DNA from 4 places in the Pseudomonas paeninsulae genome. Region 1 is predicted to be linked to each of the others. Evidence: riboswitches for the same ligand, from Rfam matches in the RefSeq annotation. Region 1 holds a riboswitch; each other region holds the start of a gene.
The links. Region 1 has a riboswitch for cobalamin ahead of VCJ09_RS02850 (TonB-dependent receptor). Riboswitches for the same ligand answer to the same signal wherever they lie in the genome.
Positions count from the first base shown of each region.

Region 2: linked by a shared signal. The riboswitch ahead of btuB (TonB-dependent vitamin B12 receptor) and the one ahead of VCJ09_RS02850 (TonB-dependent receptor) in region 1 are both predicted to bind cobalamin.
Region 3: linked by a shared signal. The riboswitch ahead of VCJ09_RS24560 (CbtB domain-containing protein) and the one ahead of VCJ09_RS02850 (TonB-dependent receptor) in region 1 are both predicted to bind cobalamin.
Region 4: linked by a shared signal. The riboswitch ahead of cobG (precorrin-3B synthase) and the one ahead of VCJ09_RS02850 (TonB-dependent receptor) in region 1 are both predicted to bind cobalamin.

Region 1 covers NZ_CP141799.1:627,199-633,072, forward strand. The annotation lists gene VCJ09_RS02845 (cobalamin-binding protein) at 1-520, shown strand, start outside; gene VCJ09_RS02850 (TonB-dependent receptor) at 663-2,561, opposite strand; cobalamin riboswitch at 2,663-2,881, opposite strand; gene dxs (1-deoxy-D-xylulose-5-phosphate synthase) at 2,949-4,856, opposite strand; gene VCJ09_RS02860 (acetyl-CoA carboxylase family protein) at 5,004-5,874, opposite strand, start outside.
Region 2 covers NZ_CP141799.1:221,230-227,103, forward strand. The annotation lists gene VCJ09_RS00970 (cobaltochelatase subunit CobN) at 1-880, shown strand, start outside; gene VCJ09_RS00975 (MotA/TolQ/ExbB proton channel family protein) at 883-1,359, shown strand; gene VCJ09_RS00980 (DUF2149 domain-containing protein) at 1,337-1,636, shown strand; cobalamin riboswitch at 1,716-1,948, shown strand; gene btuB (TonB-dependent vitamin B12 receptor) at 2,068-3,918, shown strand; gene VCJ09_RS00990 (hypothetical protein) at 3,957-4,115, shown strand; gene cobO (cob(I)yrinic acid a,c-diamide adenosyltransferase) at 4,112-4,723, shown strand; gene VCJ09_RS01000 (cobyrinate a,c-diamide synthase) at 4,818-5,874, shown strand, end outside.
Region 3 covers NZ_CP141799.1:5,320,140-5,326,013, reverse strand. The annotation lists gene glmS (glutamine--fructose-6-phosphate transaminase (isomerizing)) at 1-284, shown strand, start outside; gene VCJ09_RS24580 (hypothetical protein) at 292-609, shown strand; gene cobM (precorrin-4 C(11)-methyltransferase) at 590-1,345, opposite strand; gene VCJ09_RS24570 (cobalamin biosynthesis protein) at 1,342-1,800, opposite strand; gene VCJ09_RS24565 (CbtA family protein) at 1,810-2,535, opposite strand; gene VCJ09_RS24560 (CbtB domain-containing protein) at 2,546-2,731, opposite strand; cobalamin riboswitch at 2,835-3,195, opposite strand; cobalamin riboswitch at 3,255-3,488, shown strand; gene cobW (cobalamin biosynthesis protein CobW) at 3,590-4,642, shown strand; gene cobN (cobaltochelatase subunit CobN) at 4,725-5,874, shown strand, end outside.
Region 4 covers NZ_CP141799.1:5,299,789-5,305,662, forward strand. The annotation lists gene VCJ09_RS24460 (cobalt-precorrin-6A reductase) at 168-887, opposite strand; gene cbiE (precorrin-6y C5,15-methyltransferase (decarboxylating) subunit CbiE) at 884-2,086, opposite strand; cobalamin riboswitch at 2,278-2,477, shown strand; gene cobG (precorrin-3B synthase) at 2,721-4,076, shown strand; gene VCJ09_RS24475 (precorrin-8X methylmutase) at 4,069-4,695, shown strand; gene VCJ09_RS24480 (precorrin-2 C(20)-methyltransferase) at 4,719-5,471, shown strand; gene cobJ (precorrin-3B C(17)-methyltransferase) at 5,742-5,874, shown strand, end outside.

The DNA of each region.
Region 1 (5,874 bases):
GCAGCTGGAGCGATTCGGCATCCCGCTGCTGATCACCGAACCGCGCAACCTGGCGCATCTGGCCGAGCAGTTCGCCGAAATCGGCACCCGCCTAGGCCGTCCCGAGCAAGGGCAAGCGCTGCGTCAGCGCTTCAGCCTACGCCTGGCCGAACTGAGTGCCCGCTACCGGCGTGAGCCGCCGCTGCGGGTGTTCTACCAGATCTGGGATGTGCCGCTGTACACCATCGGTGGCCAGCAGATCATCAGCGATGCCTTGCGCGTGTGCGGCGCCGAGAATGTGTTCGCCGAGCTCGACTTGCCGGCGCCGCAGGTCAGCGTGGAAGCGGTGTTGCAGCGCGACCCCGAGGTCATCCTGGCCGGCTCAGGCGCCCAGTTGGAACGCTGGCGCATCTGGCCACAGCTGAGCGCGGTGGCGCGCAAGCAACTCTGGCAGGTGCCGGACAAGGGCCTGGAGCGGCCGAGCTTCCAGATGATGGCGGCGACCGAAAAGCTCTGCGAGCAGCTGGCCGAGGCAAAGTAGGGCTCTGAAACGACAAGGCCCCGCATTTGCGGGGCCTTGTCGTTGGTGACTCTGGTTTATCCCATAGCTCGGATGAAATCCGGGGGAGAGGTCGGGTCGGAGTTTGGCTCCCCGAATGCTATCCGGGCTACAGGGGCTGCGCTTAGAAACGGTAGCCGACGCTGAGCTGCACCTCACGTTCGGGCGCGGGGTAGACCGACTTGCTGCCGAAATAGTTGGCGAAGCTGTCGTATTTCTTGCCGGTCAGGTTGTTCACCCGCAGCTTGCCGGTGAATTGCTGAAGCTGGTAGCTGAGCCCCGCATTGAATAGGGTGTAGCCGCCTTCGCGCTGTAGGGCGTGGCCGTCATCGCCGGAGAGGTAGCGCGGGCCGATGTAGTTGGCCTCTAGCTGACTGCTCAGGCCAGCGAGCAGCTGATAGCTCAGGCCCAGGCTTGCGGTGTGCCGCGCAACTCCAGGCACGTCGTTATCCTTGAACGCGCCTGCACGGTAGGTGGCGTCGGTGAAGCTGTACTGGCCGTTCAGCTGCAGGTCCGCGCTCAACTGTCGACTGCCTTCCAGCAGCAGGCCGTCGCGGCGAGTCTTGTCCAGGTTGAGGGTGACGAAGTTGACCGGGTCGAAGAGGATCTCGTCTTCAAGGTCCAGGCGGTACAGGCTGAGCTGGTAGCGTTGAATGGCGTCCTGCCACTCCACTCCGCCTTCCCAGGACTCGCCGGTCTGCGGTCTGAGGAAGTCGACGCCGGGCTGGGTAAAGGCGTTGTCCTCGACGTTGGCGAAGCGCAGCACGTCTTCGCGCTTGATGAAAAGGCGGGTCTGCGTATTGGCCTGCCAACTCAGGCCCAGGCTGGTGCTGTCCTCGCGCTCGGTCTGCGAGCTGTTGCGCTCCAGGTTGCGATCCTCCGCCTCGCTGCTGCGGTAGCCGAGGGTCAGGGTTAGCTGCGACCCCAGTGGCTGGCTGAGCTGGCTGTACCAATCGCGCAGGGTCTGCCGCGAACGGGTATCGCCGAAGATCGAGCTGAGTTCGTAATCGCTCTGCGTGTGATCGTGGCCGAGCAGCCACTCGCTGCGGCCCAGGGCGGTGTCCCAGTGGGCGGTCAGGCGCGGGCTGATGGTGTCGACGCGGGTGCCCTGGGTGAAGGGGGTGGCGAAGAGCGCACCGAGGCCGTCGCTGTCGCGCTGGCTGACATCCAGGTCGGCGTCCCAGTGGCTGCCGAGGTTCTGGCGCAGGGCGAACCGATGCACCTGGGTCTTGCTGTCGTTGAAGTCGTTGGGAGTGCCGGCGGCGCGGCGGTCGTTGTGGCTCTGCGCGACGCTCAGGCTGCCGGGGTAGCGCAGCTCGTCGTCGATCGTCTGGTATTCGTAGAGCGCCCAGCCGCGACTGTGGTCGTAGCGCAGGCGACCGAACAGGTTGCTGTAGGAGGCGTTGTTGTTGTCGCGATAGCCGTCGGCATGCTTGGCTTCGCCGCTGCCGTAGAGCGAGAAACCGGCGCCGAGGAGCTGGTTGAAGTTGCCGCGATAGGCCTCCAAGTCGTCCGAGCCCCGGCCGGCTTCGATGTACGCCTGGTTGGTGCTCGGCTGGCGGGTGATGATGTTGACCACGCCGCCGACGGCCTGGTCGCCATACAGCACGGTGCCGGCGCCGCGGATGATCTCGATGCGTTCGATATTGGCCAAGGGCACGCTGTTGAGGTCGGCGGTCTGCTGGCTGGGGTTGTTCAGGCGGCGGCCATCGACCAGCACCAGGGTGTTGTTCGCCGCATTCTCGCCGAAACCGCGCAGGCTCAGGGACACGCGATTGCCATCGCCGAGGGTGTCGCGAATCTGCAGGCCCGCCTGGCCGCGCAAGACCTCGACCAGGCTGTTGGCGGCGCTGTTATCGATGGCTTCGCGGGTGATGACCGCGATGCTGGCGGGGGCGGGCTGTTGCAGCGGCGTGGCACGGGTGATCACCAGCGGCGGCGCCTGATAGGGCGCGGGCGATTCGCTGGCCAGCAACGTGCCGGGTGCCAGGGTCATGGCCAAGGCCAGGGGGGAAAGCTTCATCGATCAATCCTCAAAAGGTAAACGTCTTTTGAGGAGGGCAGGGACAAGCACCGGACAAGGAGGCAATAGCCAGCGCTTGACGGTGATGCCCTCCGCAACACCAGTCAGATTGCGTCGAGGCAGGTCTCCGGGCTGCCGACTGATGCTTTTCTCTCCTTCCCAGGCGAACCCAGTGGTGTGTCGAGAAAGCCTGCGCGTGAGCGCTGTCGGTTACCGTTGCGGGGGCAGCGCAGGCGTTGCGGCTGTCGAGTTGACGGCTACGCACCTGCTTCCCTTTTCACGCGGCTGGTGTGGCCGCGACCTCGAACACGTAAACGCCGGCACCATAAGGCACGGCGGGATAAAAGCACAAGCAGTCCTGTGCGCAGACCCGGGAGCAGGTCGCTCCTACGCCTTAATCGTCTGCAGTAGCGACAGACGCTGACGCACCGCCTCCTCGATACCGGCTTGGTCGAGGCCGCACTCGGCGAGCATCTGCGCCGGCTTGGCGTGTTCGACGTAGTAGTCCGGCAGGCCCAGGTGGAGCATCGACTTGAGGATGTTCTCACGGGCGAGGAATTCGCTGACCGCGCTGCCGGCGCCGCCCATGATGCTGTTTTCCTCGATGCTCACCAGCAGCTCGTGGCTGGCGGCCAGTTCGCGGATCAGCGCTTCGTCCAGCGGTTTGACGAAGCGCATGTCGATCACCGTGGCGTCCAGGGTTTCGCCGACCTTGAGCGCTTCGGCCAGTTGCACACCGAACACCAGCAGGGCCACGCGCTGGCCCGTGCGGCGAATGACGCCCTTGCCGATCGGCAGGGGTTCAAGCGCTGCATCAATCGGGGCGTTCGGGCCACTGCCGCGCGGGTAGCGCACCGCCGCCGGGCCGTCGAACAGGTAGCCGGTGGTGAGCATGTGGCGCAGTTCGTTTTCGTCGCTGGGGGTCATCACCAGCATGCCGGGAATGCAGCGCAGGTAGGCCAGGTCGAAACTGCCGGCGTGGGTCGGGCCGTCTTCGCCGACCAGGCCGGCGCGGTCGATGGCGAACAGCACGTCGAGGTGCTGCACGGCGACGTCGTGGATCAACTGGTCGTAGGCGCGCTGCAAAAAGGTCGAGTAGATCGCTACCACCGGTTTGGCGCCGTCGCAGGCCATGCCAGCGGCCAGGGTCACGGCGTGCTGTTCGGCGATCGCGACGTCGAAATAGCGGTCGGGGTAGCGCTCGCTGAAGGCCACCAGGTCCGAGCCTTCCTTCATCGCCGGGGTGATGCCGACCAGGCGTCGGTCCTCGGCGGCCATGTCGCACAGCCACTGGCCGAACACGCTGGAATACTTGGGGCCGCCAACTTTCTTCGGGGCGGCGGCCGGGGCGTTGATCGGGTCCAGCTTGGTGATCGCGTGGTAGCCGATCGGATCGGCTTCGGCCGGGGCGAAGCCCTTGCCCTTCTTGGTCACCACATGGAGGAACTGCGGGCCTTCCAGGTCGCGCATATTGCGCAGGGTGGCGAGCAGGGTCGGCAGGTCGTGGCCGTCGATCGGGCCGATATAGTTCCAGCCCAGTTCCTCGAATAGGGTGCCGGGGACCAGCATGCCTTTGGCGTGTTCCTCGGTCTTGCGCGCGATCTCCCAGGCGCCGGGCAGGCGCGAGAGGATCTTCTTGCTGCCCTCGCGCATGCTCGCGTAGGTGCGGCTGGAGAGGATCTTGGCCAGGTAGTTGGACAGGCCGCCGACATTCTGCGAGATCGACATGTCGTTGTCATTGAGGATCACCAGCATGTTGGCGCTGATGTCGGACGCGTGATTGAGCGCCTCGAACGCCATGCCGGCGGTCAGCGCGCCGTCGCCGATCACCGCCACGCTCTTGCGCTTGCTGCCTTGCAGGCGTGCGGCGATGGCCATGCCCAGGGCGGCGCTGATGCTGGTGCTGGAGTGGCCGACGCCGAAGGTGTCGTACTCGCTCTCGGAGCGGCGCGGGAAGGCGGCGATACCGTCTTTCTGCCGCAGGCTGGCCATGCGTTCGCGACGGCCGGTGAGGATCTTGTGCGGATAGGCCTGATGGCCGACATCCCACACCAGACGGTCGTCCGGCGTGTCGAAGACGTAATGCAGGGCGACGGTCAGCTCGATCACCCCAAGGCCCGCGCCGAAATGCCCGCCGGTCTGGCCGACCGTGTAGAGCAGGTACTGGCGCAGTTCGTCGGCCAGGGTTTCCAGCTCGGCTTCGCCCAGACGGCGCAGCTTATCCGGCGTATTAGCGCGGTCGAGCAGGGGCGTCAGTGGGCGTTCGCGCGGAATCTCGTGGAAGGTCGTCGGCATCAGGCTGATCGTTATAGGTGCAAAAGATGCGGCAGTTTACCCGAAGCGCCGGAAACTGCCCAAACAAGCTGCTGGCTCCTGCAAAAGCATGGCCCGATGCGCTGCACAGTGCCTAGCCCGGATTGCATCCGGGCTAGGCAGGGCGTCTTACCAACTATCGACAGAGCGCTTCTTGCCCGCGCGCGCGGCTGGCTTGGGCACTGCATTCAGCCCGCGCACCAGCCAGGCGCGGGTTTCGACCGGGTCTATTACGGCATCTATTTCCAGAAAGCTGGCCATATTGATGCCCTTGCCGCTCTGGTAGGCCTTGGCCACTAGCTTGTCGAACAGCTGTTGGCGCGCTTCAGGCTCCGCCACAGCCGCCAGTTCCTTGGCAAAACCCAGGCGTACCGCGCCCTCCAGGCCCATGGCGCCGAACTCGGCGCTGGGCCAGGCGATGGTGAACAGCGGCGAGTGGAAGCTGCCGGCGGCCATGGCCTGGGCACCAAGGCCGTAGCCCTTGCGCAAGACCACGGTAAAAAACGGCACCGTCAGGCTGGCGGCGGCGACGAACATGCGCGACACATGGCGCACCGTGGCCTGTTTCTCCGCCTCCGGCCCGACCATAAAGCCGGGTGTATCGCACAGCGAGAGCATGGGGATGTCGAAGGCATCGCATAGCTGCATAAAGCGCGCGGCCTTGTCGCCGGCCAGCGCATCGATGGCGCCGCCCAGGTGCGCGGGGTTGTTGGCGAGCAGGCCGAAGGGCCGGCCTTCGATGCGCACCAGGGCGCTGATCAGTCCAGGGGCGAACTGGCGGCGCAGTTCCAGCACCGAGCCCGTATCGGCCAGGGTGGCGATGACCTGGCGGATGTCGTAGACGCGCAGGCGGTTTTCCGGGATCAGCTGGCGCAGTTCGCGTTGATCGACGCACTGCCAGTCGGGGAGCACGCCCTGGAAGTAGCTGAGGTACTGCTTGGCCACCCGCACCGCTTCGGCCTCATCCGCCACCTGCACATCGATCACCCCGTTCGGTCCC
Region 2 (5,874 bases), 410 kb from region 1:
CAACCTCAAGCAGGTTCGCCGCACCTACCTCGGGCGTTCCAGCAACCTCTACGGCCTGTTGGACAACAACGACGCCTTCGATTACCTGGGCGGCCTGAGCCTGGCGGTGGAACAGATCGCCGGCGTCGCCCCGGAAAACTACGTGAGCTGGCACAACGACCCTACCCGCGTGCGCCTGGAACCCTTGCAGCAGGCGCTGCTCGGCGAACTGCGCGGGCGCTTCCTCAACCCGGCCTGGATCGAGGCGCTGATGCAGCACGACTACGCCGGTGCACGCACCATGGGCAGCGAGTTCCTCGAATACCTCTGGGGCTGGCAGGTGACCAACCCCGAGATCATCAAGGACAGCGCCTGGGAGGAGGTGAAGGCGGTGTATATCGATGACCGATACGAGATCGGTCTCGACCGCTTCCTCGAACAGGGCCATAACGTCCACGTGAAGAGCAACATGTTGGCGATCATGCTGGTGGCGATTCACAAGGAGTTCTGGCAGGCCGATCAGGCCACCGTGCAGCAGCTCGGCGAGCAGTTCGCCCGTCTGGTGGTCGAGCACGGCCTGCCCGGCAGCGGCCATACCCGGCCGGATCATCCGATGTTGCAATGGCTGCTGCCGCAACTGCCGGCCGAATTGCGCGCGGCCCTGCAGCAACGCCTGCAGGCGGCGCAGATCGAGGCCCGGCCGCAGCAGGCACCCAGCACGGTCAGCGAAATCCAGGCGGCGCAGCCGCCGCAAGCGCAACAGCCAGCCGCCGCAGAGGCGGCAGAAGGTGCCGGGCAGGCGCCGGATCGGCAACTCTGGCTTGGCGTCCTGCTGTTGGCCGGCCTGTTGGGCCTGGGCATCTGGCGTGGCCGCGGCCATCATTCCCGTGGAGGGCTCTAGGCATGTTCGACAGTCAACTATTCACCTGGCTGCATCTATTGGTCGGCTGGTTGCTGCAACCGGTGACCCTCGGTCTGTTCGGCCTGCTGACGCTGGCGGTATGGGATTGCGGGGTGGCGGTCGGCGAACGCTGCGGCGGCCTGGCGCGCTGGCAACGCTTGCCACTGGCGGAAATTGAGCGGCGCGCGCGCAAGCGCCTGGAGCGCGCCGACCTGATCGCCCGCATCGGTCCGATGCTCGGCCTGATGGGCACGCTGATCCCGCTCGGCCCTGGGTTGGCAGCCCTCGGCGAGGGCAATGTGCAGATTCTCAGCGTGGCCATGCGGGTGGCCTTCGACACCACGGTGTTCGGCCTGCTTGCCGGGGTGATCGGCTTCGGCCTAGGCCGCCTGCGCCGACGCTGGTACGACGAGCTGCTGGATCGACGTGAGGCCATGGCGGCCGAGGAGCAGGCCGATGAGCCGGCGCTGGCGCTCTAACCGTTTCGCCGAGGGCGACGACGATCCGCTCGGACCGCTGGCCAACCTGGTCGACGTGGTGCTGGTGTTCGCCTGCGGTCTGATCGCCGCCCTGGTGGCGCAGACCGACCTGCTGCAGCGGCTCGAGGCACAGCGCCAGCCGCTGCCGGTGGAGCGCGGGCGAGAACTGCCGAGCCTGCCGGACAGCCTCAAGGGCCAGGACGGCGCCGGACTGGAGAGTGTCGGCCAGGTCTACCGTGATCCGCAGACCGGCAAGCTGATCCTGATCGGCCAGTGAGCGACCGATTGCCGCAGTGGTCGTGGCCTGAACGCCCGGGGTCGCTCGGCGCATTGACGGCCCGCCCGAAATATCTACACTCGCGCCTCTTGCTTCAGGTGACCCGCGGCCATGGCCGCGAGTAAACAGGGAAGTCGGTGCGTTGCGCGTGTTTACGCCAACCATTCCGACGCTGCCCCCGCAACGGTAGACGAGTCAAACCAGCGCTTTTTCAACCACTGTGCTTCGGCATGGGAAGGTGCGTCTGGTGGGATTGCGCATTTTCGCGCGCCGCTCGTAAGCCCGGAGACCGGCCTGTCGCAGTCCATGGCATCGCGGAGGGCGTTGTCTGGCGTGTGGGCTGCGCCGTTGTGCAGTGCATTCGCCGCTGGTTCTCCGCGTGTCTTACTCAGCCAAGATCGCCCGGGTGGGGCGGCGGAGCCTAGAACGCGATGAGCAATTCCCTTCCAATCAAGCCCTCAACCCTGCTGCTGTGCGCCGTTTCCTGCGTGCCCCTGGCCCAGGCGGGCGAACACACTCGTCTCGACGACCTTCTGGTGACCGCTACCCGTACTGCACAGACTGCCGAGCAGAGCCTGGCCGCGGTGACGGTGTTCGACCGTGCGCAGATCGAGCAGAGCCAGGCGACTTCCGTGCCCGAGCTGCTGAAGAAGGTGCCGGGCGTGTCCTTCGCCAACAACGGCGGCCCGGGTAAGACCACCGCGTTGTTCATGCGCGGCAGCGAATCCGACCATGTGCTGGTGCTGATCGACGGCATCAAGGTCGGTTCGGTGACGTCCGGTGGCGCGGCCCTGCAGGATTTGCCGCTGGAGCTGATCGAGCGGATCGAGGTGGTGCGCGGGCCGCGTTCCAGCCTGTACGGCTCGGAAGCCATCGGCGGGGTGATTCAGATCTTCACCCGCAAGGGCGCCGGCGCAGGCGCCAAGCCATTTTTCTCCGCCGGTTACGGTACCCATGACAGCTACAACGGCAGTGCCGGGGTCAGCGGCGGCACCGATAACGCTTGGTACAGCCTGGCCCTCAGTGGCGCCGACACCGACGGCATCAACGTCAAGTCGGCGGCCACCAGCGGCTACGAAGACGATGCCGACGGCTATCGCAACCTGTCCGCCGCGCTGAGCGCCGGTTATCGCTTCGCCAACGGCCTGGAGCTGGACGCCAACCTGCTGCGGGCCAAATCGCACAACGATTACGACCAGGTCAACCGCAAGCGCACTGCCGGTTTCCGCGCCCATGCCGATGGCGAATCAAATGTGCTGGGCACCCGCGCGCGTTTCGCCCCGCTCGAGCCCTGGCAGGTGACCCTGCAGGCCGGACGCAGCGAGGACAAGTCCGATGCGTTCCAGGATGGCGACTTCTATTCGCGCTTCGACAGCCGTCGCGACAGCCTCAGCTGGCAGAACGACCTGAGCCTGGCGCCCGGCCATACCCTGACCCTGGGCGCCGATTACCAGCACGACGAGGTCAACGGCAGCACCGATTACGCCGAAGACTCGCGGGATAACACCGGCGCCTTCGTGCAGTACCTCGGCGAAGTCGGTCGGCATGACTGGCAGCTGTCCCTGCGCCGCGACGACAATCAGCAGTTCGGCCGGCACGACACCGGCAACCTCGGCTACGGCTATGCCCTGAGCGACTGGCTGCGCGCGACTCTCAGCTACGGCACGGCGTTCAAGGCGCCGACCTTCAACGAGTTGTACTACCCCGGCTATGGCAATCCGGATCTGCAGGCGGAAACTTCCCAGAGCCTGGAGGCCGGTTTGCTCGGCCAGCATGCCTGGGGCCACTGGTCGGTCAACGCCTTCCGCACCCGCATCGACGACCTGATCGCCTACGACGCCAGCATCATGGCGCCGGCCAACGTCGATGCCGCACGCATTCGCGGCGTCGAACTGGTGCTCGGCAGCCAACTGCTCGGCTGGGACTGGAATGCCAACTACACGCTGCTGGAGCCGGAGAACCGTTCCTCCGGGGCCAACGACGGCAACGAGCTGGCGCGCCGGGCCAAGCGGCTGTTCAACCTGGATCTGGATCGCCGCCTCGGCGCCTTCAGCATCGGCGCCAGCCTGCATGCCGAGGGCCAGCGCTTTGACGATCTGGCCAACACCAAGGAGCTCTCCGGTTTCGCCACCCTCGACCTGCGCGGCGAATACCGCCTCAGCCCAGAATGGCGCCTGCAGACCCGCGTGGCCAACCTGCTGGATGCCGATTACGAGACCGCCCAGGGCTATAACCAGCCCGGCCAGGCGGTCTACCTGAGCGTGCGCTACCAGGCGCTTTGAGCCTGCCGGCAGCGCCACCTACTTCTGGAGATCAATGGATGAAGCTGCCACCGCGATGCCAACGGCTGATCGGCAGCGCCGTCCATTCCCCGCGTTACCTGGGCCGCCTGGCGCTGTATGTCGGCCTGGCGGCCATTGTCTATATCGGCGCCCGCTCCCGGCTGGGCGCGCAACCGCAACTGGAGGTGAAGAGATGAGCGAATCGAGCGAACGCGACGCGCGGCACAAGGCGCGCATGGAGCGCAAGAAGGCGCTGATCGACGAGAAGATTTCTCAGGCTCAGGATGAGTACGGCCTGCTGCTGGTGCACAGCGGCAATGGCAAGGGCAAGAGCAGCAGTGCCTTCGGCATGGTCGCCCGCGCCTTGGGCCACGGGATGAAGGTGGGGGTGGTGCAATTTATCAAAGGCGCGGCCAGCACCGGCGAGGAGAACTTTTTTCGCCGTTTCCCCGAGGAGGTCAGCTACCACGTGATGGGCGAGGGCTTCACCTGGGAGACCCAGGATCGCCCGCGCGACATCGAAAAAGCCCAGCAGGCCTGGGTGGTGGCGCGCCAGCTGCTGAATGACCCGGCCATCGGCCTGCTGGTGCTGGATGAGCTGAATATCGCCCTGAAACTGGGCTATCTGGAGCTGGACGCGGTGCTCGCCGACATCGAGGCGCGGCCGCTGCTGCAGCATGTGGTGGTGACCGGCCGCGGCGCCTTGCCGGGGCTGATCGAGGCGGCGGATACCGTCACCGAGATGAACCTGGTCAAGCATGCGTTCAAGGAAGGGGTGAAGGCGCAGCAGGGGGTGGAATTCTGATGGAGGCCGCACCGCCGATGTTCCCTGGAAGCGGCTGCAGGTGCGCAGATCCATGCGCGGACAAGTCCGCGCCCACGGGTATGCGGGTGCCGGCATGAGCGCGCCACGCCACTGCCCCGCATTATTGATCGCCGCGCCGGCCTCGGGGCAGGGTAAGACCACGGTCACCGCCGCCCTGGCGCGGTTGCATACGCGCGAGGGCAAGCGGGTGCGGGTGTTCAAGTGCGGGCCGGATTTTCTCGACCCGATGATTCTCGCCCGTGCCAGCGGCGCGCCGGTGTATCAGTTGGATCTGTGGATGGTCGGCGAGGCGGAAAGTCGCCGCCTGCTCTGGCAGGCGGCCGGTGAGGCCGATCTGATTCTGATCGAAGGGGTGATGGGCCTGTTCGACGGCAACCCGTCGGCGGCCGATCTGGCGCGCCAGTTTGGCGTGCCGGTGCTGGCGGTGATCGACGCTTCGGCCATGGCCCAGACCTTCGCCGCCCTGGCGCATGGTTTGGCCAGTTTTCAGCCCGACCTGCCGTTCTCCGGGGTGCTTGGCAATCGGGTCGGCAGCAGCCGGCATGGCGAGATCCTGCGCGATGCGCTGCCCGCGGCCATCCGTTGGTACGGCGCGCTGCCGCGCAGCGCCGCGGTCGAGTTGCCCAGCCGCCACCTGGGCCTGATTCAGGCCGAGGAGCTGAGTGACCTGGACGCACGCCTGGACGCGGCGGCCGATGCCCTGGCTGCCAGCGCCGACGTCAGCCTGCCGCCGTCGGTGACCTTCGCCGCGCCGCTGTCGCGCGAGATTCCCGCCCTGCTCGCCGGCGTGCGCATCGGCGTGGCCGTGGATGCCGCCTTCGCCTTCGTCTACCAGGCCAACCTCGATCTGCTGTGCGAGCTGGGCGCCGAGTTGTGCTTCTTCTCGCCGCTGGCCGACAGCCAGCTGCCCGAGGTCGACAGCCTGTACCTGCCTGGTGGTTACCCCGAGTTGCACCTGGCCCAGCTGGAAGCCAACCAGGCCATGGCGGATGCGATCCGCGCCCACCATGGCGCCGGAAAACCCATCCACGCCGAATGCGGCGGCATGCTCTACCTGTTCGAGCGGCTGACCGACCAGGCCGGCGTCAGTGGCCAGATGCTCGGCGTGTTGCAAGGCGAGGCGACCCTGC
Region 3 (5,874 bases), 650 kb from region 1:
CGGTGGTCACGGTGGCGCCGAACAACGAGTTGCTGGAGAAGCTCAAATCCAACCTGCAGGAAGTGCGCGCGCGTGGCGGCGAGTTGCTGGTGTTTGCCGATGAGCAGGCTGGCATGCGCAACGGCGAGGGCACCCATGTGGTGAACATGCCGCATATCCACGACGCCCTGGCGCCGATTCTCTACACCATTCCGCTGCAACTGCTGTCCTACTACGTCGCCGTGCTCAAGGGCACCGACGTCGATCAGCCGCGCAACCTGGCCAAGAGCGTGACGGTCGAGTAATGCGCGCATGAGTCCTGCGTTGGCGCTGTTATTCGATGGCTGCCAGGCAGTGCTGCAGGGTGATGAGGCGTTCATCGCCCTGCTGCGCGACCAGGATTTTGTCTGTGGGCCAGGTTACTGGCAGTTCCGGCTGCCGGCTCTGCACGGCTTTGTCCAAGCTCAATTGCCGGCGGCCCAGCAGGCCGATTACCCGCGCTTTCTGCAGCAACTCTATGCCAGCGACCTGAACAGCCGTTTGCGTGAGTTGGGAGCCGAAGTGGCGATTGTGGATAACTACGCCAAGGTCGACTCCAGCCTGTATTGCCTCAGACGTCTTGCCCCCTGAACAGGTGACGATGCTCGGCGTGGTACAGCGCCGAGTCGGCAAAGTCCTGGGCATTGAGCACTCGTCCGACCAGGATCAGCGCGGTGCGGCGAAAGCCCTTGGCGCTGACCAGCGCTTCGATATCGGCGAGGGTGCCGCTGACCCAGTCCTGATCGGGCCAGCTGGCGCGATGGACCACGGCGGTCGGGCAGTCTGCGCCGTAATGCGGCAGCAACTCGGCGACGATTTTCCCCAGATGCACCACGCCCAGGTGAATGGCCATGGTCGCGCCGTGGCGGGCCAGATCATGCAGTTGCTCGCCGGCGGGCATATCCGACTTGCTGGCGTAGCGGGTGAGGATCAGGGTCTGGGAGACGTCGGGCAGGGTCAGTTCGCTTTCCAGTAGGGCCGCACAGGCGGCAGTGGCGGTCACCCCGGGGATGATCTGGAACGGAATAGCCAGCGCACGCAGGTGGCGGATCTGCTCGCCGATGGCGCCGTACAGCGAGGGATCGCCGGAATGCACGCGGGCGACGTCCTGACCTTGCTCGTGGGCCTGGCGAATCAGCCGGATGATTTCATCCAGATGCAGTTCGGCGGTGTTGACCAGCAACTCGGCGCTATGCCCATTGAGTACCGCGGTGGGCACCAGCGAGCCGGCATACAGGATCACCGGGCAGCTGCGCAGCAGGCGCTGGCCCTTGACGGTGATCAGCTCCGGGTCGCCGGGGCCGGCGCCGATAAAGTAGACGGTCATACAGTCTCCACAATGGGGGCGAAGGCGAAGGCGAAGGCGAGGGCGCAGGTGGCACTGGCCGAACGGATCTTGGCGCACAGCAGCTCGGCGCGCGCACCACTCAGGATTTCGGCCTGAGCCAGGGCGCAGGCTTCGGCCACTCCGGCGCTGCCGGTTACCTGCAGGCTCAGCGCGCTGGGTTGGCTCAGGCGGCTCTGGTAAGCGTCCAGTTGGCTGGCCGACAACCACGCCAGCGGCAGATGCAGCTGTTCAGCCAGCTGGCGTAGACCGGGTTCATCGCGCTTGTGCTCGCTGCTGGCCAGGCCACTCAGGTCGCCGGGTTGTAAGCCCTGCAACGCCAGTGCCTGTTCCAGCAGGTGCAGGAGTTGCTCGCGCGAGCAACCGCGCCGACAACCCAGGCCGGCGACGTAGATCAACCGGCGCTTGGCGGTCGTGCCCCCTGCTGGGCTGGCCACGGCAGCGGCTCAGGCGCTCTGCTGGGGGCGCGTGTAGAACCAGGCGGCGGCTAGGCCCAGGGCCGCCCAGAACAGCGCGTTGCTCAGCAGCGAAGCGAGTATGAATTCTTGCTCCAGGGCTGCTGGGGCCAGGCTCGCATGCACCTCAGGTTGCGGCGCGCCGATCAGATGGGGAATAGCCAGTACCAGCAAGCCGGCGATGCGCAGCGCCCAGTGCCGGCTAAATGCCAACAGGCCCAGGCCGACAGCGGTGGCCACAGCCGTGCCGATCCACCAGTACTGGCGCAGCAGCAACTCGGCGGCGGCGCTGCCCGGCAGTTCCGGTGGCAGGCCGGCGGCCGGCGCGAGGGAGAAGGTGGCAAAGCCGCCGAGGCCCCACAGCAGGCCCTGCCAGGTTTGGCCCGGCGCGCGCAGGGTGAACAGACCGGCGAGCACCAGGGCGAAACCGATGGCCACCACCAGGTTGCTCAAACCGGTGGCCAGGGTGCGTTGCCAGCCGTGTTCGGGAGACCAGGCTTCGGCGTTGTGGCTATGGCCGGCGGCAGCCTCGTGGCTATGGGCGGGGGTTGCAGCGGCATGACTATGCTCGTTCAGCACGTCTTGCGCCGGAGCGTTGTTTTCATAGCTTTCCGCCTGGAGAATCAGTGGGGTCACCCAAAAACTCTGCAACAGGGTCAGAAAAATGGCGGCAAGCAGGCCAGCGAAGCCTGCCGTCTGGGCGATACGCTTGAACATGGCAGCGGTCTCAGTGGCAGGGGAAGGCGGCGCTGTGGCGGGTATCGTGGGCAGCGTTGTGCAGCGCCTCGATAGGCGAGAAGCCGGCAACGAAGATCAGCGCGGCGCCGAGCAGGCAGCTACCGACGGCCAGCACAAGGCGTTGCGAAAGAGGGAGGGTGACGGCTACTGAAGAAGCGAGTGCGCTGCTGGACATGGTCTGACCTTCTGCTGTTGGGGAAAGCGATGCAGGAGGAACGCAGCAAGGACCCAGGCCTGAACAGGCTCGGGATTCCGGCGCGTACCCGCCCACCGCGGGTTGCCAAACAAGGTTTCAGGCCGGTCTCCGGGCTTACGCAGACTGTCGACTGGACAGTGGAGGGTCAGCCTTCCCAAGCCGTGCGGCTCAGTGGCTATAACGACCCTGAGAACCTATTCAAAGTCTGCTGCGCGTCGGCCCTGCTGCGTTAAAAACAGGCTCGGAATGCTCATTTACAATTCGTAAACTCCGCTTCCTCGCCTATTTTTGCCTTGCATGGCTCTAGCTCGCGAGACTTTGTACAGATTCTGACATGCGCTTACCGTTGCGGGGGCAGCGCCAGAATTGCCCGTAAGGGCGCACTGGCTTCCCGTTTCACCTCGCGCAGTAATGCGCGAGACACCTGAAACAGCTTTTTAGAACATCACGAAGCGGCCCTGCCCGTCAACTGCGGCGATTGACCTGCCTGCGGGCACTGCGTAGCCTTCACCCCCGTCGAGGTTCTTCGGTTTTGCCACCGAAGCTAAGAGGGAACAGGGTTTATGCCCTGGCTGCCCCCGCAACTGTAAACGACTCGTACCCTTGTGTTGGTCTGTCGCCTGAGCGCGACAGCCCGACAGCCACTGCGTCCGCGCGGGAAGGCGAAGGGAATGGCCGGCGAGTATTCGCCAGCCCGGTCGTGAGCCAGGAGACCTGCCTCGCAACGCTTTTGACAACCGGGCGGGGTGCTCCGGTGGTGCATGGCTGGCGCGTTGTATCGCCACGCCTGTTCCCCCTGCCCGCTGGTCTTTCTTTCGAAGCCACGCAGGGTCGCCCATGAAAACGCTCGCCAAACTTCCCGTCACCATCGTCACCGGCTTTCTCGGCGCCGGTAAGACCACCCTGCTCCGGCATATGCTCAGCCATGCAGAGGGGCGGCGTATCGCGGTGATCGTCAACGAGTTCGGCGAGCTGGGCATCGACGGCGAAATCCTCAAGCAGTGCTCGATCGGTTGCAGCGAAGAAGAAGCCAACGGCCGGGTCTACGAGCTGGCCAATGGCTGCCTGTGCTGCACCGTGCAGGAGGAGTTCTTCCCGGTGATGCGCGAGCTGGTGGCGCGGCGTGGTGACCTCGATCACATCCTCATCGAAACCTCTGGTCTGGCCCTGCCCAAGCCGTTGGTGCAAGCCTTCAACTGGCCGGAAATCCGCAACGCCTGCACCGTCGACGCGGTGATTACCGTGGTCGACAGCCCGGCGGTGGCCGCTGGCACCTTCGCCGCCTTCCCGGAACAGGTCGACCAGCAGCGCCAGCTCGACCCCAACCTCGACCATGAGTCGCCGTTGCACGAACTGTTCGCCGACCAACTGGCCAGCGCCGACCTGGTTATTCTCAACAAGGCCGACCTGCTCGACGCCGCGGCCCTGGCTGCGGTGCGTGCCGAAGTGGCCGAGGAGCTGCCGCCGGCGGTCAAGGTCATCGAAGCCCATGGTGGCGAGCTGCCGCTGGAAGTGCTGCTGGGCCTGAACTGCGAGACCGAGCTGCATATCGACGCACGCAAGACTCACCACGATCTGGAAGGGCATGAAGAGCACGATCACGACGAATTCGATTCGTTCCACGTGGAACTACCGGAGGCCGAGGAAGCGCATCTGCTGCAGACACTGAAAGCTGCGGTCGGCACTCACGGCATCCTGCGCATCAAGGGCTTCGCGGCGATTCCCGGCAAACCCATGCGCCTGCTGCTGCAAGGCGTCGGCCAGCGGTTCGACAAGCATTTCGACCGCGCCTGGCAGGCCGACGAGGCGCGAATCACCCGCTTGATCGTGATCGGCCAGCAGCTTGACCACGCCGTCATCGCAGCCGAGCTGCAAGCGGCGCTGGCCTGAGCAGAGTGTGGGAGGGGCTTTAGCCGCACGGGCCGCGGCTAACGCGGAGTGCCGCCCAGCACCTCCTACAAGAAGAGCGATCATGCATTTATTGCGCACCCAGCCCGGCAGCCAGCTGCCGGCCGACAGCATTGCCGACCTTGGCCAGACCCCGGCCGAGTTGGTGATTCTCTGCACCGGCGATTCGCACCTGTCGTTGCTGGCCGAGGTGGCGCGGCAGCTGCCGGCGGATTACCCGAGCCTGCGCCTGGCCAGTCCGGCGCAGCTGGGCAATCACGCCTCGGTAGATCTCTACGTCGAGCAGGTGTTGCAGCACGCCAAGGTGATCCTGATTTCCGTGCATGGCGGCGTCAGTTACTGGCGCTACGGTATCGAGCGTCTGGTCGAACTGGCCGAGCGCGGCGCCCAGGTGATCATGGTGCCCGGCGACGACAGCCCCGATCCCGAGCTGAGCGGCCTGGGCAACGTGCCGGCGGCCGACAGCGAACGGCTCTGGCAGTACCTGCGTCAGGGCGGCGCGCAGAACGCGCGGCAGCTGTTCAACTGCATCGCCAGCCGCTGGTTGCAGCGCGATTACCCTTGGCAGGCACCGTGCGCCTTGCCGCGTGTCAGCCTGTATCACCCGCAGCACGCCAACGCGACCCTGGCCGATTGGCACGCGCAGTGGCAGGCGGGCGCACCGGTGGCGGCGTTGCTGTTCTACCGCACCCAGGTACAGGCGGCGAATACCGGGTTTATCGAGGTGTTCTGCCAGCGCCTGCAGGCCCAGGGCCTGAATCCGTTACCGGTTGCCGTCGCCAGCCTCAAGGAAGCGGCCTGCCTGGCCCAGGTCGAGGACTGGCTGGATGAGGTCGACGCCAGCGTCATCATCAACACCACCGGCTTCGCCATGAGCAACCCGGAAGCGCCGGAGCTGCGCCCGTTCCGTCGCGATGTGCCGGTTTTGCAGGCGATCTGTGCGCTGGACAATCTCGAGCTCTGGCAAGCCAATGCCCAGGGCCTGGGTTCGCGGGACCTGGCCATGCATATCGTCCTGCCGGAACTCGACGGTCGTCTGATCACCCGGCCGATCAGCTTCAAGGGCCTGGCCTGGCGCAGCGAACGCAGCCAGAGCGATGTGGTGTGCTACCGCGCGCATCTGCCAGGGATGGACTTCGTCAGTGAGCTGGCGCGCAACTGGGTCGAATTGGCGAGAAAGCCCAACGCGCAGAAGCGTATCGCCCTGATCCTGG
Region 4 (5,874 bases), 670 kb from region 1:
TTTACGTAGGGTGGGTTAGCCGCATGCCGCGGTTGCCGAACAACACATCCATTCGCGACGCGGCGCAACCCACCAGCGGCGCAACGCGGTCCATCGCCTGCTGGGTTACGCGCCGCGCCACTGTCGTGTGTGGTCGGCGTCCCGCGTCGCTAACCCACCCTACAGGTCTACAGCGGCAAGGCCTCGCAGAGGTCGTCGAGGCTGACGAACTCGCGCTCCACCGCTGGCAAGCTCGGTCGGCGCAGCAGCAGCACCGGCAGGCCCAGCTCGCGGGCGACCTGCAATTTCGGCTCGGTGGCCTGGCTGCCGCTGTTCTTGCTGATCAGCACATCGCTGCGCAGACGGGCGAACAACGCACGCTCCTCATTCAGCTCAAACGGCCCACGCGCGCCGATGATTTCCGCACGCGGCACGGCCTCCTGACCTTGCAGGCAACGCACCGTCCAATGCTGGTGAGGGGGAATCTCGTGCAGGTGTTCCAGCGGCTCGCGCCCCAGGGTAAACAGCGGGCGCCGGAAGCCGTTCAGGGCTGCAACCAACCCGGCCCAGTCATCCACCTCGCGCCAGTCATCCCCTGTAACGGCCTGCCAACCCGGCCGGCGCAGCGCCCAGCAGGCCACCCCGCTCAGCGCAGCGGCGCGGGCGGCATTGGCGCTAATCTGCGCGGCGTAGGGATGAGTCAGATCGAGCAGCAGTTCGATGCCCTGCTCACGGATAAATCCCGCCAAGCCTTCGGCGCCGCCAAAACCACCCACGCGCACCTGGCAGGGCAGATCAGCGGGAACCCGGCCGAGGCCGGCCAGGCTGTAGATGCTCTCGGGGCCCAGGCGCCGAGCCAGCAACAACGCCTCAGTGGTGCCGCCGAGCAGGAGGATGCGCGCGCTCACGGCTTACGCACCTGCAGCAGGGTGATCGACAAGGCGCTGCGCCAGGTGTCGAAAGCGCCCAGCGGTTGCGCCTGGGCCACGGCGATGCGGGTCAACTCACCGCCGACCCGTTCGCGCCAGGCGACCAGCGCCGCTTCGCTTTGCAGGGTGACGGCGTTGGCCAGCAGCCGGCCGCCCGGCTTGAGGCTGGCCCAGCACTGCTCCAGCACACCGGGCACGGTCACCCCGCCGCCGATAAAGATTGCATCCGGCGCGGCCAGGCCGGCCAGTGCGGCGGGCGCGTGACCGGCGACCAGCTGCAGGCCCGGCACCCCGAGGGCGTCGCGGTTGTGCTGGATATGCCCCTGGCGGCCTGCGTCGGCCTCGATGGCGATGGCCCGGCAAGCGGGATGGGCGCGCATCCACTCGATACCGATGGAACCGCAGCCTGCGCCGACATCCCAGAGCAGCTCGCCCGGCTGCGGGGCCAAGCGCGCCAGGGTGATGGCGCGCACATCGCGCTTGGTCAGTTGGCCGTCGTGCTGATACAGCTCATCACGCAGGCCCGGTGTCAGCGGCAGCAGGCGCGCATCGGCGGCGGCGATACATTCGACCGCCAGCAGATTGAGATCGGCGGCGCGCGGCAGCTGCCAGTCGCTGGCCAGAGCATCGACGCGCCGCTCATTGGTGCCGCCCAGATGCTCCAGCACGGTCAGGCGGCTGGGGCCGAAGCCACGCTGGCGCAGCAGCTCGGCCACCGCCGCCGGGCTGTCGCCATCATTGCTCAGCAACAACAGGCGCGCGCCGGGGAAAATCCGCGCCTGCAACGCCGCCAACGGGCGCGCCACCAGCGACAGCACCGTCACCTCCTGCAACGGCCAACCGAGCCGGGCAGCGGCCAGGGATACCGAGGACGGCGCCGAGAACACCCGCAGCTCTTCGGCCGGCAGCTGCCGCGCCAGGCTGGCGCCGACGCCATAGAACAGCGGATCGCCGCTGGCCAGCACGCAAACAGGCGTACCACGCCGGGCCAGCAGCGGCTCCAGGCTGAAGGGGCTGGGCCACAACTCATGCGCGGCCGACAGATCCGCCGGCAGCAGGGCCAGCTGCCGCGCGCCAGCGACGATACAACGCGCATCGCCCAGCGCCTCGCGGGCCGCCTCGCCCAGGCCGGCATAGCCGTCTTCACCGATCCCCACCAGGGTTAACCAGGCCGTCATACCTACTCCTCTACGCCCGCCCGACGAGCAAGGGTGTCTGCGCGTCAAACAAAGCGGGCATAATACAGCCTTCGTCGGTGCCCAAGAGCCTGAACAGGGTCTGCTGCGCGTCGGCCATGCTGCGTTGGAAATGGCTTCGAACTGCTCATTTACTACTCGTAAACTCCGCATTCTCAGCCATTTCCGCCTTGCCTGGCTCTAGCTCGCACGCCCCTGGACAGGCTCTAAAATGGGCCTAAGAGGGAATCCGGAGCGATCTGCTGATCGTGACCGAGCTGCCCCCGCAACTGTAAACAGCGAGTCTGCCGCAACAGCGCCACTGGGTAACCGGGAAGGCCGCGCCAGATGATGACCTGTCAGCCAGGAGACCTGCCTACGACGCTAGTCGCGAGTGCCAACATCGGGCGGGGTGTACCGATGCCATTGAGTTCCCCTCCCACTTGGGCGGACTCTGCTGGTTCGGTCGCCGCGTCGTAGAAGCTGTTTACGATCTCGCGAGCTAGAGCCCTGCAAGGCAAAAACAGGCGAGGAAGCGGAGTGTACGAGCTGTACATGAGCATTCCGAGCCTGTTTTTAACGCAGCAGGGCCGACGCGCAGCAGATCGTAGGCAGGTTCGTTGTTGCTGGTGAACCTTTGCGCGACTTTTCCACCACCGTCGATCCGTCCGTACCACGCCCCGAAAAACCGGGATCGGCGTGCCCCGGCCTGTTGCGTATCGTCCATGCCCTGGACGGCGGCATCTGCCGGGTCAAGCTGGCCGGCGGCGTATTGAGTAGCGCCCAGGCCCGTGCCATTGCCGAGGCGGCCAGCCACTGCGCCAGCGGCGTATTGGAACTGACCAACCGCAGCAACCTGCAGATTCGCGGCGTGCGCCGCGAAGCCGAGAAGCCGCTGATCGAGCGCCTGCTGGCCGCCGGCCTCGGCCCACGGCATGTCGCCAGCGACGATGTGCGCAACCTGCTGCTCAGCCCCGCCGCCGGCCTCGACCCAGAGGCCCTGCTCGATACCCGGCCGCTGGCCGCACAACTGCTCGCGCTGCTGCAGGACAGCCCGGTGCTGCACGCGCTATCGGCCAAGTTCGCCCTCCAGTTGGACGGCGGCGAAGCCCTGACGATGCTCGAACACCCCCACGATATCTGGCTCAGCGCCCTGCCCGGACAGCCGGTCCGGCTGGCTTTCGGTCTGGCCGGTTGCCCCGGTGAGGCGCCACTAGGCGTGGTCAACGTCGAACAGGCGCCCGTGCTGATCGAACAACTACTAAAGCTGTTTCTCGAACTAGCCGGCACAGACCACAGCCGCATGCGCCAGCTGCTGAGCGTGATTCCAGCCAGCCAACTCCTGCAACAACTGCAAGCGCGCCTGCCCTTCACCCTGCAAGCCGCACCCGTAGCGTGGCAGCGTCCGCCGGTCAGCCCGCACGCGCCCATCGGCACGTATCCACAGCGGCAAGCGGGCCGGTGCATGGTCGCCACCGCCGCGCGACTGGGCCGGATCGACGCTGCGCAACTGCGCGCCCTGGCCGATTTGGCCGAACAGCAGGGCGACGCCAGCCTGCGCCTGACGCCCTGGCAGGGCCTGCTGCTGCCGAATATCCCCGCGACGGCGGCAGACGCCGTGCTGCAGGCGCTGGGCGATCTCGGCCTGCTGAGCGATGCGCATGAGCCCTTAACCAGCCTGATCGCCTGCACCGGCTCCGCCGCCTGCGGCAAAGGCCTGAGCGACAGCAAGGCCGATGCCCTGCGCCTGGCCGAGCGCCTGCGCGCCAGCAGCGCACGGCCGCAGGTGCATCTGAGCGCCTGCCCGCGCTCCTGCGCCGCCGCGCACACCGCACCTTTTACCTTGTTGGCCAGCAGCGCCAGCCACTACCAGCTCTATCAACGCACGCCTGAGGTGGCCGGTTTCGGTCAACTGCTAGCCGCTGCCATGACTATCGACGAGGCCGGCGACTGGTTCGCCGCCCACTGCGCAACAGGAAACCGCAATGCTTGAGTACATCCGCGATGGCCAGGAAATCTACCGCCAATCGTTCGCCACCATCCGCGCCGAGGCCGACCTCAGCGCTATCCCTGCCGATCTGGAAAAACTAGCGGTACGGCTGATTCACGCCTGCGGCATGGTCGATGTGGTGCAGGACCTGCGCTTTTCCGCCGGTGCCGGAGCGGCCGGCCGCGCCGCCCTGGCCAAGGGCGCGGCGATCCTCTGCGATGCGCGGATGGTCGCCGAAGGCATCACCCGCCCGCGCCTGGCCGCCAACAACCCGGTGATTTGCACCCTGCACAACGAGGGCGTGATTGATCTGGCCCACGAGCTGGGCAACACCCGCTCGGCGGCGGCCCTGGAGCACTGGCGCGCGCACCTGGAAGGCAGCGTGGTGGTGATCGGCAACGCCCCCACCGCGCTGTTTTATCTGCTGGAAATGCTCGACGCCGGCGCGCCCAAGCCGGCGCTGATCATCGGCATGCCGGTGGGCTTTATCGGCGCGGCGGAGTCCAAGGACGCCCTCGCAGCCGACAGCCGCGGCGTGCCCTACGTAATCGTGCGTGGTCGCCGCGGCGGCAGCGCGATGGCGGTGGCGGCGGTCAACGCCCTGGCCACGGAGGTGGAGTGATGAGTGCTATAGAGCAACCCGGCATGGCCCGCCCCGGCAAAGGACGCCTGATCGGTCTCGGTGTCGGCCCCGGCGACCCGGAGCTGATCACCCTCAAGGCCCTGCGCCTGCTGCAAGGCGCGGCGGTGGTCGGCTACTTCGTGGCCAAGGCCAAAGCCAACAAGGGCCAGGGCGGCAACGCCTTCGGCATCATCGAAGAGCACCTGACCGATGCGCAGCAGCGCCTGCCATTGGTGTACCCGGTGACCACCGAGAAGCTCGCCGCGCCGCTGAGCTATGAGGATGTGATCAGCGACTTCTACGACACCTGCGCGGTGCAGATCGCCGCCCAGCTGGACGCCGGCCACGACGTGGCGGTGATCTGCGAAGGCGACCCGTTCTTCTACGGCTCCTACATGTACCTGCACGACCGTCTGGCCGGCCAATACCAGGTGGAGGTGGTGCCCGGCGTGTGCTCCATGCTCGGCTGCGCCTCGGTGCTCGGCACCCCGCTGGTGTACCGCAACCAATCGCTGAGCGTGCTCTCCGGGGTACTCCCGGAAGAGGAACTCAAGCGCCGCCTGCAGGACGCCGAAGCCGCAGTGGTGATGAAGCTGGGGCGCAATTTCGAGAAAGTCCGACGGGTGCTGCAGGAGCTGGGCATCGCCGGCCGCGCCCATTACATCGAACGCGCCACCATGGGCAACCAGCGCATCGTGGCGCTGGACGAGGTCGAACCGATGTCGTCACCGTACTTCTCGATGATCGTGATTCCCGGCGAGAAGTGGCGCGGTTGAACACTGTGGGAGGGGCTTTAGCCGCGACATGTCTTATGTAGCTTGCGGCTAAAGCCCCTTTCATCAAACAAAAAATAACTCATTGTTTTATATATAAATTAAATATACACAAAGCCCTGTAGGAGCGGGCCATGCCCGCGAAACCCATCGCGGGCATGGCCCGCTCCTACAGGTACCCACAAGCCGACAGACACCATGGCCTCCAGTTTGCTGCGCGACAGCGCGGCGTCTGGACGACGGGGATCTCCTACGCCAACCACGGAACACCTTATGACCACCGCTCCCGCCATCATCATCCTCGGCCCCTCCGCCCTGGCCTGCGCGCGGCGCATCCAGGCACTTTATCCACAGGCCGAGATCCACGGCCTGCGCGGCCGGGTGGAGGGCGTCGAACGGGTCTATG